Regions from separate parts of the Frankia sp. KB5 genome, predicted to be linked through region 2. Evidence: riboswitches for the same ligand, from Rfam matches in the RefSeq annotation. Region 2 holds a riboswitch; each other region holds the start of a gene.
The links. Region 2 has a riboswitch for cyclic di-AMP ahead of KBI5_RS09930 (transglycosylase family protein). Riboswitches for the same ligand answer to the same signal wherever they lie in the genome.
Positions count from the first base shown of each region.

Region 1 (4,494 bases), on a different contig from region 2:
GGAAGGGCTCAGCCAGAGCAGGGTCAGCCGGATCATGCAGGGCGAGGACCACATCGCCCGGCTCTCCCTGATCGAACGCATCACCGACGCGCTGCGCATCCCGGGCAGTTATTTCCACCTGGCCGCACGGCCGTGGGAGGCGGCACGGGACGTGCGCGAGCCGCCCGGGCCGCCAACGGTTCCGGCCGGATCCGGCCCGACGCCGGTAGCCCACGTCGCGACCCCCTCCGTCGACCCGGCCCCGGCCCCCGGCCCCGTCGTCGCCGAGAGCCCGGGCCGGCTCCCCCCCGGACCGGGGGGCCTGGTCGTCGAGGAGGACCGGGCCGAACTCCGCTACGACGACAGCATGTACGTCGCCCACCAGCGAAGACGTCTTCTCAACGCCGGCAGCGAACCGGTAACCCGGTATCTGATGCGGATATCGGTCGACCGGTTCCCGGGAGATCCGGAACGCTCCGCGCGGTTGTACCGATCCGATCCGCTGCGCTGGGAGGACCTCCAGCTCAGCGCGCACTGTGGCGGCGAGCAGATGGCCTGGCAGGTCAAGACCGACTGGGACGCGCTCAAGGAGGTCTGGCTGCTCTTCGAGAACAGCCGAGGACGATTTCCGCTCTATCCCGGCGAATCGGCGTGGATCAACTACAGCTACCAGGTAAGCAGGGAGAAGTGGGGGCCGTGGTTCCAGCGTGCCGTGCGGGTACCGACGAGTTTCCTCTCGGTGCGGCTGGACTTTCCGGCCGAGCTGGATCCCGTGGTCTGGGGCATGGAGACGTCGATGACCGCCGATGCCTTCCCGTTGCGGACCGCAGTCGCCCGCACCGACTCCGGCGACCGGCGGATCTTCACCTGGTYGACCACCGAGCCGCCGCTGCACGCCCGCTACCGRCTGGAATGGAACTTCCGGGCCACCGTGCCGGAACGTGATCCGGCCACGGAGACCGGAACACGTCCCAGCGATCAGATGGCGGCCGTCGGCATCGTGCAGGAGGGTGAGGCGATCCTGCGGCAGCCGGCCCGCCCGTTCGCTCTGCCCAACGAGGCCGAAGACGCGCGCCGGGTCRTCGCCGAACTGTCCTCCGCCCTCGAACGGGTGTCCGCCCTGCACACCTTCGGCAAGGGCCTGGGCATCGCCGCGCCGCAGGTCGGCATCAACCGCGCCGCGGCGATCGTGCGTACCGCGGGCGGCGACACGCTCACGCTGCTCAACCCCAGCGTCATCGAGACCTCCCGAGAGACCGACGAGCAGTACGAGGGCTGCCTGAGCTTCTTCGACGTCCGTGGCCTCGTCCCCCGGCCGCTGGAGCTGCACGTCGAACACACCGATATCGATGGCAACCGGCACATCACCGTCTATCGGCAGGGGCTGGCGCGGCTCGTCGCTCACGAGATCGATCACCTGCACGGTCAGCTCTACACGGATCGGATGCGGGCCGGAACCACACCGATCCCGGTGGAGCAGTACCGGGGTACCGGCTCGGCCTGGTCCTACAACCGCTGACCAACCCGAACGCACCCGCCCCGCGGGCGGCACGTCGGCACGTCGGCATGCCGACGTGCCCACGTGCCGACGGCGCAGCGCCGGGACCGGGTGTCCGACACGGACTGTTAGATCCGACATATGACATGGTTCCCTCGTGCCGTATAGTCCGGAAAGCAGGCGATAGGTGCGGGTCCGCCGGAACGTCGACACAGATTTTTTCGGAACCTGGTTAGAGACTGCCGGCAGCGGGTAGTGGAGGCTCGATCGCCACGCGGCGGAACAGATTCCCCACGCATCGCKTATTGTTTACCGTCAGCGTGACGACCCAGCCACGAACTGGGGATTTTCAGCCCACTGAACAACCTCTAGGATCGGGCGCGMACGCGGGCGCGAAACACCATTAAAAAGATCGGGACAAGTAAGTGGGGTGCACTGTGTGCATCCTCACGTACTCTTGTTTTTCCCGGGTCACTCTCAGCTATGTTCGTTGCCGTGCCGTCACCTGATGGCATGCGTCGGGCGGCACGCCGAATCCTGCCCCCGCTCGACGAGAATCAAACCTTTGGCAGGAGCGGGGGAACCAATTCCGGGCGCCGATAAAAGACGTCCTCGGGGTGAAGCCGCGATGCGCGGCCGGRCATTCCCAGCCCGAACCCGACAGCTCACCTCGCAGGCGTGGGGAAGGGCAACTCAATGTCCAACGCTCGTTCGCTCGCTCGTGGTCTCAACCGCATCAGGCTCGGTTCCCGGGCCTTGATCGCCGCCACCACTCTCGCGGCCTCGATCGGCGGTGGCCTCGCGCTGTCCCAACCGGCCAGCGCGTCGACGAACGCCGACCACTTCCTCTCCAAGGTGATCCCTTGTGAGTCCGGGGGGAACCCCCGCGCGGTCAACTCCATCGGCGCCGGCGGGTTGTTCCAGTTTCTGCCCAGCACCTGGCACGGGGTCGGCGGCAAGGGTCTGCCGCAGCACGCCAGCGTCGCCGAGCAGTGGCAGCGCGCCCGCATCCTGTACGCCCAGCAGGGGACGAGCCCCTGGTACGCCTCGAAGCCGTGCTGGGGTCACAAGATCTGAGCTGCCCGACTTCCCGCGCCAGCCTTCACCGTCCGCGCCCGGCCGGTACTGATCGGCGCGCGGTCAGCAGCCCCGTGTCCCGTCCGGGACACGGGGCTGCGCGCTACGTTTCCCGGTCACGGTTTCCCGGTCACGGCGACGTCGGCCAGCTCAACTTCCGCGGCCCCGCCCGGCGGAGACCCGGCGGACCCACCGATCGGCCGGCTCAGCCGATCCGACGGCGGCGGGCGATCTCGGCCAGCGTGATCCCGGCGGCCACCCCCGCGTTGAGGGACTCCACCGCACCCGCCATGGGGATCCGGACCCTCACGTCGCAGCGCTGCTCGACCAGCCTGGACAACCCGCGTCCCTCGGAACCGATCACCAGGACGAGGGGGTCGGTCGCCATCGTGAGCTCGTCGATGCTCACTTCACTGTCCGCGGCCAGACCGACAACGAACTGGCCGCCCGCCGCGTAGGAGACGAGCGTGCGGGCGAGGTTGGTGGCGCGCGCCACCGGCAGCCGGGCGGCAGCCCCCGCCGAGGTCTTCCAGGCCGCGGCGGTCACGCCGGCGGCCCTACGCTCCGGAACGACGACGCCGTGGGCACCGAAGGCGGCGGCCGAGCGCACCACGGCCCCGAGGTTGCGAGGATCGGTGACCCCGTCCAACGCCACCAGCAGACCCGGAGGGGACGAGCGCGCGCGGGCGAGGAGATCATCCGGATGGGCATACCGGAACGGCGGTACCACGAGGGCGAGACCCTGATGCGGAGCGGTGCCACACATCCGGTCGAGATCCGTGCGGCCGACGTCGGCCACGGCGATCCCGGCCCGCCCGGCGAGCCGGCGGGCGTCGGCGAGCCGCTCGTCGAAGTCCAGCCCGCCGGCGATGAAAAGGGTCGACGACGGTACCCCGGCCCGCAGCGCCTCGACCACCGCGTTGCGCCCGACCACCAGCTCGTCGCCCTCGGTCCRCCGTGGGCGCCCGGCCCCCGCGGAACCCCCCACGGCGCTCGGCCCGGTGGTGGCCGCAGCTGCGACGGCGCGGCCACCATCCCCGCGCCGGCCGGCGGCCGCTCGACCCCGCTCGGCTCCGGCCGAGGCGGAACGGGCCGCCGCAGCCGCCGCCGCACGACGCTGGGCGGGATGGCCGGGGCGCAGCTGCGCGGGCGGAGTGGCCCCACGGCCCTCCAGCGCCTTGCGGCCGTGACCGCCRCTGCCCGTGGAGGCCCCCTTGCGGTGGGAACCGGCCTTGGCGGCCCGACCGCCCTGACCGCCGCGGGCGATCCCGCTGTCCCGGCGAGCGGCGCCGGCCATCAGGACCACCGACCAGTACACGCCCGGGGAATGACCATGTGACCACGGTATACGGCGGACGACACCGGCGTGTCGGGGCGCGCTCGGCGAGAGCTCGGCGGGAACTCGGCGGAGGAGCTCTGCCATGGGCATACCTCGACATGGCCGTTTCCGGGGACCCGGCGCCCTATCCTGAGGGCCGGCAGGCCCACGGCCCGACCTGATGTGGTCCGGCCGCTCCTCACCGGCGTCAGGAGGGTCAGGTGCGCATCGTTCTTCCACCCGCCGCCGGGTGGTCGCGGGCCGAAGACCGCTGGTGCCCCATGGCGAAGGCGGGGAGCCACCTGATCAACATCGACGATCTCGATGCCAGTCTCACCATGCTCGGCGGAGTGGAGGCCTACGGTACCGCGCTCGTCACGGCTGCCGGGCCGCGCGGCACGCCGTCGCGGGCGTTCGGCGGGTGTGCTCCCCGACCTGGCGGTGTCACCGCCGCGGCGGTGACATTCCTGGAGAATGCCCGGCATAGAACGTTGAGCGCCACCTCCCGGCCCGGCGGCCCAGGCGGACCCGGGGAGACGACGTGACGACGCGAGCGGAGGTGCGGGTCATGAGCGGCGGCCGCGTGACCACGCCGATCGGCAGGCCCGGGGTTCCCCGGGAT
Region 1 covers NZ_MRUJ01000143.1:7,685-12,178, reverse strand. The annotation lists gene KBI5_RS14920 (peptide deformylase) at 1-1,498, shown strand, start outside; cyclic di-AMP (ydaO/yuaA leader) riboswitch at 1,996-2,171, shown strand; gene KBI5_RS14915 (transglycosylase family protein) at 2,174-2,554, shown strand; gene rlmB (23S rRNA (guanosine(2251)-2'-O)-methyltransferase RlmB) at 2,760-3,851, opposite strand; gene KBI5_RS14905 (hypothetical protein) at 4,094-4,417, shown strand.
Region 1: linked by a shared signal. The riboswitch ahead of KBI5_RS14915 (transglycosylase family protein) and the one ahead of KBI5_RS09930 (transglycosylase family protein) in region 2 are both predicted to bind cyclic di-AMP.

Region 2 (4,920 bases):
GGCGTTCGCGCTGATCAGGAGCCGGGAGACGTCGATGCCGCGGGCGGTGAGCCCGTCCATCTCGGCCAGCAGCACGCCCGGGTCGATGACGACCCCGTTGCCGATCACGGGAACGCAGTCGGCCCGCAGCATGCCACTGGGAATCAGGTGGAGCGCGTAACTCTCCGCCCCGATGACCACGGTGTGGCCGGCGTTGTTGCCACCCTGGTACCGGACGACGTAATCGACGGCGCCGCCCAGGAGGTCGGTCGCCTTTCCTTTTCCCTCGTCGCCCCACTGGGCACCGATGAGGACAAGAGCAGGCACCGGGCGAGGTTACTAGGGATGGCGGGGTCGTGGGGCCGGCTGCGGCATCCTCGCTGGTCTCCACCACCGACGCGGCCTGATGAACTCACTGTCAGGTGAAGCCGAGCTCACTGGCAGCGACGGAATCGCTGTCGGCCAGGAACGTCCGGCAGCGGGTGGCCTCCTCGGCCTCCCCGATGGCCGCGGCCGCCCGACCGAGAGCGGCGAGCGAACGCAGGAACCCGCGGTTGGGTTCGTGTGACCAGGGGATCGGCCCGTTGCCCTTCCAGCCCGAGCGGCGCAGGGCGTCGAGGCCGCGGTGATAGCCCGTGCGGGCGTAGGCATAGGCCTCGACGGGTCGTCCGCCGGTGAGCGCGAGCTCGGCGAGCGCGGCCCAAGGCACGCTGAACGCGGGCAGCCGGGCGGCGACGGCATCCGGCGGATCACCGGCGACCAGCGCATCGGTCGCGGCCGCGTCGGAGGGCAGGAGCGTCGGCGGCGGACCGGAGAGCAGGTTGGGCTTTCCCGAGGTGGACGGCGTCGTCATGAGTGCATCCTGCCCGACGACCGGCCGCACACGTCATGGAGGTCACCCCGGACGCGCTTGCCCTGCGCGCACGGTGACCGGTCGGTCAGGCCCTGACGCTGACGTTCCACAGATTCTGGCCGACGACCCCGGGTTGACCGTCGCTCACCCGGGTGAGGTACGAGTACAGCGCGGCGATGCCCTGCGACTGCGGTCCGAACTTGCCGTCGACGGTGAGTACGAAGCCCTTCTGACGCATCCTGTCCTGCCAGACGAAGGCGTCCGGGCGAACGTCGTCGCTGAGGGACGCGTCGAGGACCGTGCCCCTGAACGAGCCGTCCCCCATCTCCCGGCGGGCCCGGTCCAGCGTCATGGGGGGTTCCACCGGGGTGATGGCCTGCTGGATGACGTCACCGGAGCCGCCCGGGACACTGGCCGGGCCGTTGTTGGTCAGGCCCATCTTGACCGAGCAGGACGGCCATGGCTGCCAGCCCCGCTGGTTGTAGAGCTTCGCGGCCGCCTCGTCCTGCGTGGCGGGCGATGCCTGGTACGGGCGGCCGGAGTACCCGAGCCCYTGCCAGGTCTGGTCGTCGAACTGGTAGGCACCGGAGAAGCCGTTGCCGGTGTTGACCGCGTAGTTGCCGCCGGACTCGCATTGGCGGAGCTTGGCGAAGTCGTCGGAGGTGGCCGCGCCCGCCGGAGCCGCGGTGACCGCGAGGCCGCTGCCGACGATGGRCGTGACCGCGCCGGTGGTGCGCAGGATGCGACCGGCGGGCGATGGGGCCTGCGGTGCTCGATGTCTGCCGCCACGACGCCCAGAGGGCATGTCAGTCCAATCCCGTCGCCTGCGGGGTGAGCTGTCGGGTGCGGGCTGGGATGGCCCGGCCGGAGGATCCGACCCCGGGTGGGAACCGCTCTCCACCATGGGCCGGGACGCACCGGCTTTACCCCAAGGACGCCGCTTGCGGCGCCCGAAATGTGGGTCCCCCACTCCTGCCCGCTGTGGTCGATGTTCGTTCCGGCCGCTCGTACGGGGGCAGGACTCGGCGTCCGTCCGGGCGGCCTCGCCGACGAGGCGAGTGAGCGGCACTCTAGCGAGAACCGCTCATGGAGCGCAAACCGGGGTGGTCCGGAGTAACCAGTGAGGATCGCGCGAATCGTGCCACTTCCATACAGGTTCCGCAGGTGGCTCGCTGGTCCTGCTGTTCCTCGTCGGCCTTGCCGAAGATCGGCTCTGCCGAAGATCGGCCCTGCCGGAGGCCGGTCAGGGTGCGGTCCTGGTGATGCTGGTGGTGGGTTGTACGGGCCGGCCCGTACGGGCCGTCAACCGGAGATCGTCCGGAGACAGGTCGGGCCAGCCCGTCGTCGAGGTGAGATCCCCTGACCGGTGTCGCCGGGGTGGGATGTCCGGTTCCCGCGGCGGTCGTCCCTCCGCCACGGGGGCGGAGCGAATGGATCAGCTGATGGAGCTGATGGGGCTGATGGGGAGGATCAGCGGAAGGTGGCCCGCCAGGTCYCCGGGCCYACGATGCCGTCGACGGCGAGTCCCTTGGCGGCCTGCAGGGCGCGGGCGACTGCGGCGGAGCGTGGTCCGTAGRGGCCGTCGATCGTGATCGGATAGCCCAGATGGTTGACGCGGGCCTGCCAGGCCCGCACGTCGTCACGTACCTGCCTGGCCAGTGCGGTCGTCAGGTTACGGGTGAATACGGGGGTGCTCATGGAGATGGGGCTGACCGTCAGCTCGCGGCGTTCCGTCGTGCGCGAGGCCTGGCCCGAGGAGCTCGACGAGCCGCCCGCGAGCTGGTCGGCGCCCATCCCGCGGCCACAGGCCGGCCACTGGCCGAAGCCGGACCGTCGGGCGAGCTTGAGCGCGGCCTCGTCCTGGACGGCCGGGGAAGCCTGGTGCGGCAGACCGCCGTAGCCGAGGCTGTGCCAAGTGCTGGCGGAGAACTGGTAAGCGCCGTAGTACGCGTTGCCGGTGTTGGTCGTGTAGTCACCGCCGGACTCGCACTGCCGCAGGCCCGTCCAGGTGGTGGCCGCATCGGCCGGCTGGCTGAGCGCGAAGGTYCCGCCCACCGCCGCCGCGAGTACTGGTGCGACCACGAGGGCCCGGGCCCGGCTGCGGGTACCGGCGCGGCATTGTCGGCCACTGATACGTGCGTCGGACATGTCTTGTGGTCCTTCCCCACGCCTGCGAGGTGAGCTGTCGGATTRGGGCTGGGAACTGCCCGGCCGTGCCAGGGATCCCTGGAGACGGAAGCCGCACCGGAAATACCTTTCCGGGTGGTCGTCGCACATGGCTTCACCCCGAGAYCATCGAATCCTTTCGATACTCGGAGATGGGTCCCCCGTTCCTGCCGCCCGGTTCGAGAAATCGTCGGCCAGGGGCAGGATTCGGCGTGCCGCCCGACGAATGCCCGACGTTGTTGCCGGGCACGGCGAAAACCATAACCACGCCGCCCGGCGAGTCGCCAAGCATTGAATYGGGTGCGTGAAAAAGAGCACACTCGGCGCGCCTGCTTGAGTAGGAACTGGCGGCCTGGTATCGCGCGTGCGCGCCCGCTCATCAACCTGGCGGTACGGCGTGCGGAGGCATTTGTGCTCGGCCGATCACCCTGTTTGCCGATGGTCGACGATGAGCGGAGAGTCCCACATCAGGCCAGATGCGTGACATGTCGACAAAGGCGTGACGGCCCTGCTACGAGATRGACGCGAGTGATCGGCCTGATACTACGCTTCGTCCATTGAAGCCTGTTTTTGTGAGAAAAACAACGGAAATCGGGCGGTAACTTGCGGCGTTGTGATTTTTGCACACGGCGGATTCAATCGGACACCGACTGTGAAAAGCGCCCGTCGGATCACCACAGTGGGCGAAGGGGTTCCCTGGGGGTGGGGCGGTAGGTGAACGGTTACCGAAGGTCCGGTGCGTGTCCGCTCATTTGGCCGAAACCTGCTGGTTGCCGGCGGGGGCGGCGTTACGCGAGGAGCGGGATGRCGCGCCCGCTAAACAGTGGTCCCCCAGCCGTCGGAGCGACCGGGGGACCGCGCGGGCCGGCATAGTACGGGAAATCGGCGGGTCGTGCATCGGACCGGGGCGGGTCGGATGTCCGCCGCGTGCCGGTCGTTCCGTCCGCCGGAAATGATGGAGAGGGTCGGACCGAGGGGTCCGGAGAATGTCCTCGGACGAGCGGCGGCGGTTGCTCGGTTGCCCGTTCGCGGCCGGCGGCTATCTGTCCGCTTGTCCGCCGGCCGGCGGACAAGCGGCCGGTATCCGACGAACCGATCCCGCCAGCCGGCGTGCGCTCCTGGGCCCGACTATGCCCGCCCGAGGCTGGTGCCGGCGGAACGGAGGTCCTCACACGCCTGGGCGACGCGGGCCGCCATGCTGRTCTCCGCGAGCTTTCCGTAGGTACGCGGGTCGTACGCCTTCTTCACGCCGACCTCACCGTCCACCTTGAGAACGCCGTCATAGTTTTTGAACACGTGGTCCACGATGGGGCGGGTGAATGCGTACTGGGTGTCCGTGTCCACGTTCATCTTGACCACCCCGTAGTCGAGGGTCTCGCGGATTTCGGTGAGAGCCGACCCGCTACCGCCGTGAAAGACGAGGTTGAACGGCTTCGCGCCGGCTGGCAGCCCGAGCTTCCTGGCGACGTACTCCTGTCCTTCGTGCAGAATCGTCGGGCGTAGCTTGACGTTTCCGGGCTTGTACACACCGTGCACGTTGCCGAAGGTGGCGGCGAGCAGGTAGCGCCCCTTCGCGCCGGTGCCGAGCACCTCGGCCGTCCGCCACATGTCCTCCGGCGTCGTGTAGAGCTTCTCGTCGATCGCGCCGACGACGCCGTCCTCCTCGCCGCCGACGACCCCGATCTCGACCTCGAGAACGATCTTCGCGGCGGCGGCGTCCGCGAGTAGTTCTTCGGCGATCTTGAGGTTCTCCTCGAGGGGGACCGCCGAGCCGTCCCACATGTGCGACTGGAAGAGCGGCTCGCGTCCCTGGGCCACCCGATTCTTCGAGATCGCGATCAAGGGGCGGATGTAGGTGTCAAGCTTGTCGGCCGGGCAGTGGTCGGTGTGCAGGGCGATGTTGACCGGATACGCCTTCGCGA
Region 2 covers NZ_MRUJ01000085.1:10,805-15,724, forward strand. The annotation lists gene KBI5_RS09915 (adenylosuccinate synthase) at 1-306, opposite strand, end outside; gene KBI5_RS09920 (DUF3151 domain-containing protein) at 398-832, opposite strand; gene KBI5_RS09925 (transglycosylase family protein) at 918-1,637, opposite strand; cyclic di-AMP (ydaO/yuaA leader) riboswitch at 1,640-1,830, opposite strand; gene KBI5_RS09930 (transglycosylase family protein) at 2,303-2,980, opposite strand; cyclic di-AMP (ydaO/yuaA leader) riboswitch at 2,987-3,221, opposite strand; gene fbaA (class II fructose-bisphosphate aldolase) at 4,127-4,920, opposite strand, start outside.

Region 3 (6,723 bases), on a different contig from region 2:
TCGGATTTCCCTCGCTCTCGGTGTTCTCCCTGGCGTTCTCCTGATTCACGGTCACTCGATAGGTCTGTCCGTAGATCGTCATCGCCTGCGTGGACGCCAGCCGCCTCGGTATCGATGTCCGGTCAGTACCGGGTACATCTCTGGACGGTTTCCGATCGGAGCATGCTGTGTCGTCCATGGTTTCGTCGTCATACTTTCATCCGCGCCCCCGTGGATATGTGGGGGGGCCGGGAACCCGTTACTGGCCCAGTGGTGATCCCACCCACTCGAGAAGAGCCAGTGTGGTCCTTCTTCCCGGTCGTGGAGAATCCGCCGAACATTTCGAGGGCCTAGCTTTCCGGCTCGCGCTCGACGGCTATCAGGTGACGTTTCTCGACCATGGGAGAGACACCGTCCTCGCCCTTGGTGAGGCGCGTGCCCCCGATGGTCCGTTCGTCCTGCTGGGTTCGGACAGCGGGGCCCTGCGGGCGTTGGTCGGCGCCGGTTCGCCAGCGGTCCGGCCGGATGCCCTCGTGTTGCTCGACCTRCCGCTGGTGTACCGGAAGATCGCGGGCGAGGATCCGGGACAACCGATCCCACGGTCGCTTCCCGACCTGCCGATCCTGTTGCTCCATGCCGAGCGCGACGAGGTCAGCCCGCTTGCGCTGGCGCGCATGATGACGCGGACCGCGCGCCGGGCCCGGCTGGCGTCGCTGCCCGGGGGGCATGGCGTGCTCGCCGGCCCCGGCCGGCGTGCGGTCGGCGCGCAYATCCTGCTGTTCCTCGAGAATCTCCGTGTCTCGCGGCTGGCCCCACGGCAACGGCAGCGGGACCGGTCGGTCGACTGATCTCGCCCGGTGCCGGGCGCGCCCGCGTGCCGGTCCGATCGGGGTGTGCCTTCGCGGGAGGCCCAACCGCTCAGCAGGTGTTTCCTCGGCGGGTGCCGGCGCGAATCACGCGAATCCGCGGGTCAGTCGTCCGTCCCGTACCGCATCGTCCGTTTTTCAACGGCGCAGGCTTCGAGCCGCAGGCTCGAAGCCTGCGCCGTTCGCGTTTGCGTACCCGTCCGCACGCCACCCGACCCCCGGGCCAGGCTTCCCGCTTGCCGTGGTTGCCGGGGTTGGGTTGCCGGACGGCCGGGCGGTCCCGGTGACTACCGGACCTCGTGGCCACCGGTCCCCGTCTCGACAGACCGGCCATATCGCCAAGATCCGGTCGTGACGGGTGATCTGCGTCGCTACCGGTAGCTGCTATTGATGTCCGAGAGTTGCGGCATCGCAGCGTTATGCACGCATCGTGACCAACATGCGCCCAGATTCGGCACAACTCGTACTTGTCACTACGGTCTGTAGTTCGCTACGGTTGCGGGGTATCAACAGCTCCGGGCCGACGCCGAGTTCTGTCCACGGTCCGCAGCTCCCTCCGAGAGATCTTGGGCAGAAGCGGGGGAACCACGTTCCTCCGGGTGGCTCGTTGCGGGCCACCCTTGGGGTTAAGCCGTTACGCGCACGCCGCGGAAACGGCCGGGCTTCCCGGCCCGAACCCGACAGCTAACCTCGCAGGCGTACGGGAAGGACTCGACGTTGCCTGTGTTTCAGGAACGCTCGGCTCCGGTCTTCTGGACCGTGACGCCGTTCGGCGCGACCCGCGGTGCGTCCCCGCCATACGGGGCGCCGTTCTCGCCCTGACGTCTTCGCGAGAACGTGCCATCCGGTCGGTGCCCGTACCGGCCGATCGCGCTGACGCGCCATACCACCAGCTCGGCTGAAAGCCACCCGGCCTCGTCGTCTGTGGTCGGCTGACCCCTGCCGTCCACCGGGCCCRCCAGGCCTGGAACGGAATGACCACGGCCGCCTGCCGTGCTGTTCAGCCCATCGACCCCGGGATCCCCAGGGCGCGTCGATCGGTCGTCCCCGGTCGTCCCCGGACGGCCTCTCGGCGCACCGGCAGACCGGCACTGGGTGCTGCCCTTCTCCAGCGCGGTCGTCTCCGCTCGCCCTCCTTCGAGCGGCATCCCTCCCCTCGATCACCCGTCTGTGTTCGACGACACCGAAATGAGATGTCAAAGAAATGGCCAAGGGAAAGCATCGGAAACGTTCCACCCGGACCCGGGGCGCCGTTGTCGCCGCCGTCGGTGTGATCGGCGCCGGCGCCGGCATGTTCGCCACCGCGAGCCCGGCCAGGGCCGCCACCACGGTCCCCGATGTGACGATCGCCAGCGCGGCCGCGAACGCGGGACTGCCCGGCTGCCGCGGCGTTCCGCTGGCCACCTGGGTCGCGGTGGCTCTTGCGGAGTCCGGCGGCAACCCCTACGCCCACGCCACCTACGGCGAGGACTCGCGCGGCCTGTGGCAGATCAACATGCGGGCCCACGCCGGCTGGGTGGGTAACCGCAACCTCTACGACCCGGCCGTCAACGCCTGGGCGGCGAAGAAGGTCTGTGAAGGCCAGGGCATCACCGCCTGGAGCGCCTACACCAACGGCCTGCACTACCGCTACCTGGCCCGGGGACAGGCGGCGGCGGCGGCCGTCTCGCGCGGCGTGCGGTTCACGAACATCTCCTACTCCTCGCTGRCTGCCCCGGTGCGTGCGGCCGTGGTGGCACCCGCGGCCCGCTACCCGTCGCTGGCCGTCGGCCTCGGGTTCCGCCTCGACGTCCACCAGATCCAGAAGAGGCTCGCCAGCCTTGGYTACCCGATCAGCGTGGATGGGAAGTTCGGGTACCAGACCAACCACATGGTCAAGGACTTCCAGCTGAAGCACGGTCTGGTGGTTGACGGGATCGTCGGACCGCAGACGCGGGCGAAGCTCGGGATCTGACTCTGATCGAGGCCCGCCGACCGGGCTCCGCTGCCGCCGGCCGGTGTTCCCGACCCGCCCGAGGGCGCTGCTCGATATCCGCACGCACCGGATGACTACCCGGGGTGAGGTGGGGGTATTCAGCCACCGGGCCAGCACCCGGCCGGGAGCACCGGGTCGGGAGACGGCATCGGCCCGGGCGGGACCAGCCGGCCCGCACGKGACCAGCCGGCCCGCACGGGAAAACCGAAACGGGGGCCCGATCGATGAGAGCCACGATGCTCGACGACTACCTACCTGAGGCGAGTCCGAACGCATCCTCCGTGACCGGGGCCGGTCTCCTGTTCGCGGTCCTGGGGCCGCTGGAGGTGCGGCGATCCTCGGGCGAGCAGGTCCGCATCGACCAGCGCAAGAAGCGCATACTGCTGCTGACCCTGCTGCTGCACGCCGGCCAGTGGGTGAGTGTGGACGGGATGCGGCTCGCGCTCTGGCAGGATGCCCCGCCGCGCTCCGCCGGGGGCAACATCAAGACTTATCTCTCGGAGCTGCGGCACACCCTCCGGCCGCCCCTGGACACGTCCGGAGCCGGGGGGAACGGCCCCGGGCRCATCGAGAGCCGGCCGGGGGAGTACCGCCTGGTCGTCRCGTCCGGTGAGATCGACGCTAAGCGGTTCGAATCGGCCGCCGAGCAGGGCCGCGCCGCCGTGCGCGCCGGCTCGCCGGAACGCGCCGCCGGGTTTTTCGAAGGCGCCCTCGCGCTGTGGCGGGGGGACGCCTTCGACGAGCTCCCGGCGGAGATCGCGGGCGCGGAGGTCCTCCGGCTGGAGGAGGCTCGCTGGGCGGTGTGCGAGGACCTGATCGACGCCCGCCTGGCCCTCGGCGAGTACGACCGGGTGCTGCCGACCCTGCGGGCGCTCACGGTCGAACATCCGACCCGGGAACGTCTCTGGGCCCAGCTGATCCTTGCGTTGGAACACACCGGCCGGCGGGCCGAGGCACTGGCCGAGTACCAGACGGTCTACCGGCGGCTGGTGACCGAACTCGGGATCGAGCCCGGTGTCGAACTGCGGCGTGCCCATCAGCATGTACTGAATCCGGACTCGTGGGTCACCTGATGCCACGGCCGTGCCGGCCGAGTCGTGCGCCGGAAGTCAGCTGAACCGCCAGTGAACCCGGCGGGGGAATTTCAACCATACGGGCTGGACCAGCCGGCCGGCGCCCGGGCCACGCGCGCGGCGCCGCCGTGTATCGCCACCGGGGCGCACGCCACCGGGGCGAGGGCGCGCGGAAACCGCTGAGGAGAAGACGATGAAGGCTATCTACCTCCCCCCGCGACTGGAAGATGCCGGCAGCTTCGCCGCAGTGACGAACGGCCGCTGGGGCTGGGGGCGTGACTACTCCTGGCGGCGTTTTGCGTGACGGCGGCCGGGGTGGCGGTGGTCCCGATTCCGTCCTGCTGGTTTCTGGTGCTGGCCGACCGTGATCCCGTCGTGCGTCCGCCGGGGGCTCGTCGCATGCTGCGGTATGCCTCCGGGCGGCCGTGGATCGTCGGCAACTGGCCGGACGATGCCATGGTCAGTGCCGTCGCCGGGCGCTCGCGGCTGGCCCTGATCGGGTGTGCCGCGACCAACGCGCGACAGCTCCTGCGGCTGCTTCTCTCGGCCCGTGACGTGCACGCTCTCGACCTCGCGCGCGCCGTGGCCGGCGACTACCACGTGATCGCCGAAATCGACAGCCACCGTCGCGTCCAGGGCAGCCCGACGGGAACCCGGCGGGTCTTCACCGCCCGGTTGGGCAGCCACCTGGTCGCCGCCGACCGCGCCGACGTGCTTGCCCGGCTCACGGGCGCCCCGCTGAACCGGACGGCGCTGGCTTTGTCGCTGCTCGACCCGTCACCGCCCCATCCGCTCGATGACCTGGTGCTCTGGGAGTCGATCGACGCGCTGCCCCCGGATCACTACCTTCTCGTCGGCCCTGACGAGAAGGCCACCGTCCTGCGGTGGTGGCGTCGACCGGCACCGGTGCGGTCCCGCACGGAGGGGGCGCCGACCCTGCGGGCGGCTCTCGCCGAGGCCGTGGCGGCGCGGGTCGCCGGCGGCGGGACAGTGAGCTGTGATCTGTCGGGCGGACTGAGCTCCACCTCGGTGTGCTGCCTGGCCGCGCGCGGCCCCGCCGACGTGGTCGCGCTCACCGGGATCGCCCCCGATCCCGGTGACGACGACGCCGCGCGGGCCGCGGCCACGCTCCCTGGCGTCACGCGCGAGATCCTGCCCGCCGCCGGGCTTCCCCTCGTTTACGACGGCATCGCCGACGCCGACGAACCGCTCGACCGGCCGTTCGTCGGCATCGGCGACCGGGCGAAGCTGCGCGCGGGTCTTGACCGGGTCGCGCTGTACGGGCCGCGGGTGCACCTCACCGGGTTCGGTGGTGACGAGGTCGCCTACGGCTGTCCCGCCTACCTCCCCCGGTTGTTGCGCCGCCGGCCCCGGCGGGCGCTGCACGACCTGCGCGGACACCGAGCGCAGGAGGGCTGGCCGTGGATGGCGTGCCTGCGAATGATGCGCCCGCGCGGCTACCGGGACTGCCTCGCCGACATGGCCGATGCGCTCGACCAGGCCCGCCGTGCCACGGTCGGCCACGCGCGCCGTCCGGCCGGTTCCGGCCGATCCCACCCGGGCGTCCTGGCCTCGCTCGACTGGGCCTTTCCGCCTGTGGTCCCGGGTTGGCTCACGCCGACGGCCCTCGACTTGCTGGCCGGAGCGTTCGCGGAGGCCGTCCGGCGCGCCCGGCCGCTGGCCGAGACCCGGGACGGCCACGCCGATCTCTTCGCCATCCGCGCTGGCGCGGCGGTGTTCCGGTTGTTCGACCAGCTCGCCGATCCGGTCGGCCCGCCGCTCGCCGCACCCTTCCTCGACGAGCGGGTGGTCCGGGCGGTGCTGGCGGTGCGGCCCGAAGAGCGCACCGGTCCGTGGGAGTACAAACCGCTACTGCAGGAGGCCATGCGCCGGCTGGTGCCGCAGGAATGCCTGCGCCGCGAGACCAAGGCGGATACCGCCGCCGAGGAGGATCAGGGCCTGCGCACCAGCCAGGACGTCCTGGTGAAGCTGTGCGATGACAGCCCGTTGGCCGATCTCGGCCTGATCGAGTCGGACGCGCTGCGCCAGGCGTGCCGATCTTCGTCCGTACCTGGTCATCGCCACCAGGCGCTGCGACCGACGTTCGCGGCGGACGCGTGGCTGCGGGTGCTCGCGAGCCGGCGGGGCCCTGACTGAGCTACCGGAGGAGTGAGTGATCATGGTGACGCTGCGGCCTGACGTGGTGCGGGCGCCGACCCAGTACGGAGCGGTGCTCCTCCATATCGACAACGGCCGATACTGGACCCTCAACCCCTCGGGTGACCTGGTGCTGCGGATCCTGCTCGACGGCGGTGACACGGCAGCCGCCGTCCGCGGGCTGTGTGAGACCAGCGAGGTTGACCCGGAGACGGCGCGCCGCGACGTGGAGGGTCTGCTCGCCCAACTCGCGGACGTGGGCCTCATCGAGGCCGAGCCCGAGTCCCGATGGTCACCCGAGACCGAGGCGGTCTGCGATCCCCGGACGCGGGCCCGGTGACCGCGCCGATGGTGGTCGAGCGGCCGGAGGCGAAACCGTCCCTCGCTCGTCGGCTCGGCGCGCTGGTCGCCGTGGGGATCGCGCGGGTGCTCGCGACCCAGTCGCCGGCCCGCATCTGCCGGGTGCTCACGGGGGTGGGCGCGGGCGCCCGCCCGGCCGACTATGGCACCGCGCTCGCCGCCCGGCAGGCGGTGACAGCCGTGAGCCTCACCTGCCGCGGCGCGCGGGGCTGTGTTCCCCGCTCGATAGCGACCGCCCTGCTGTGCCGGTTGACCGGAACGTTCCCGACGTGGCGTGTGGGGGTGCGCACCATCGCGCCGTTCGCCGCGCACG
Region 3 covers NZ_MRUJ01000098.1:33,125-39,847, reverse strand. The annotation lists gene KBI5_RS11065 (alpha/beta hydrolase) at 282-827, shown strand; cyclic di-AMP (ydaO/yuaA leader) riboswitch at 1,360-1,558, shown strand; gene KBI5_RS11055 (peptidoglycan-binding protein) at 2,050-2,799, shown strand; gene KBI5_RS11050 (AfsR/SARP family transcriptional regulator) at 3,057-3,893, shown strand; gene KBI5_RS27785 (lasso RiPP family leader peptide-containing protein) at 4,087-4,197, shown strand; gene KBI5_RS11045 (asparagine synthase-related protein) at 4,194-6,050, shown strand; gene KBI5_RS11040 (lasso peptide biosynthesis PqqD family chaperone) at 6,073-6,390, shown strand; gene KBI5_RS11035 (lasso peptide biosynthesis B2 protein) at 6,387-6,723, shown strand, end outside.
Region 3: linked by a shared signal. The riboswitch ahead of KBI5_RS11055 (peptidoglycan-binding protein) and the one ahead of KBI5_RS09930 (transglycosylase family protein) in region 2 are both predicted to bind cyclic di-AMP.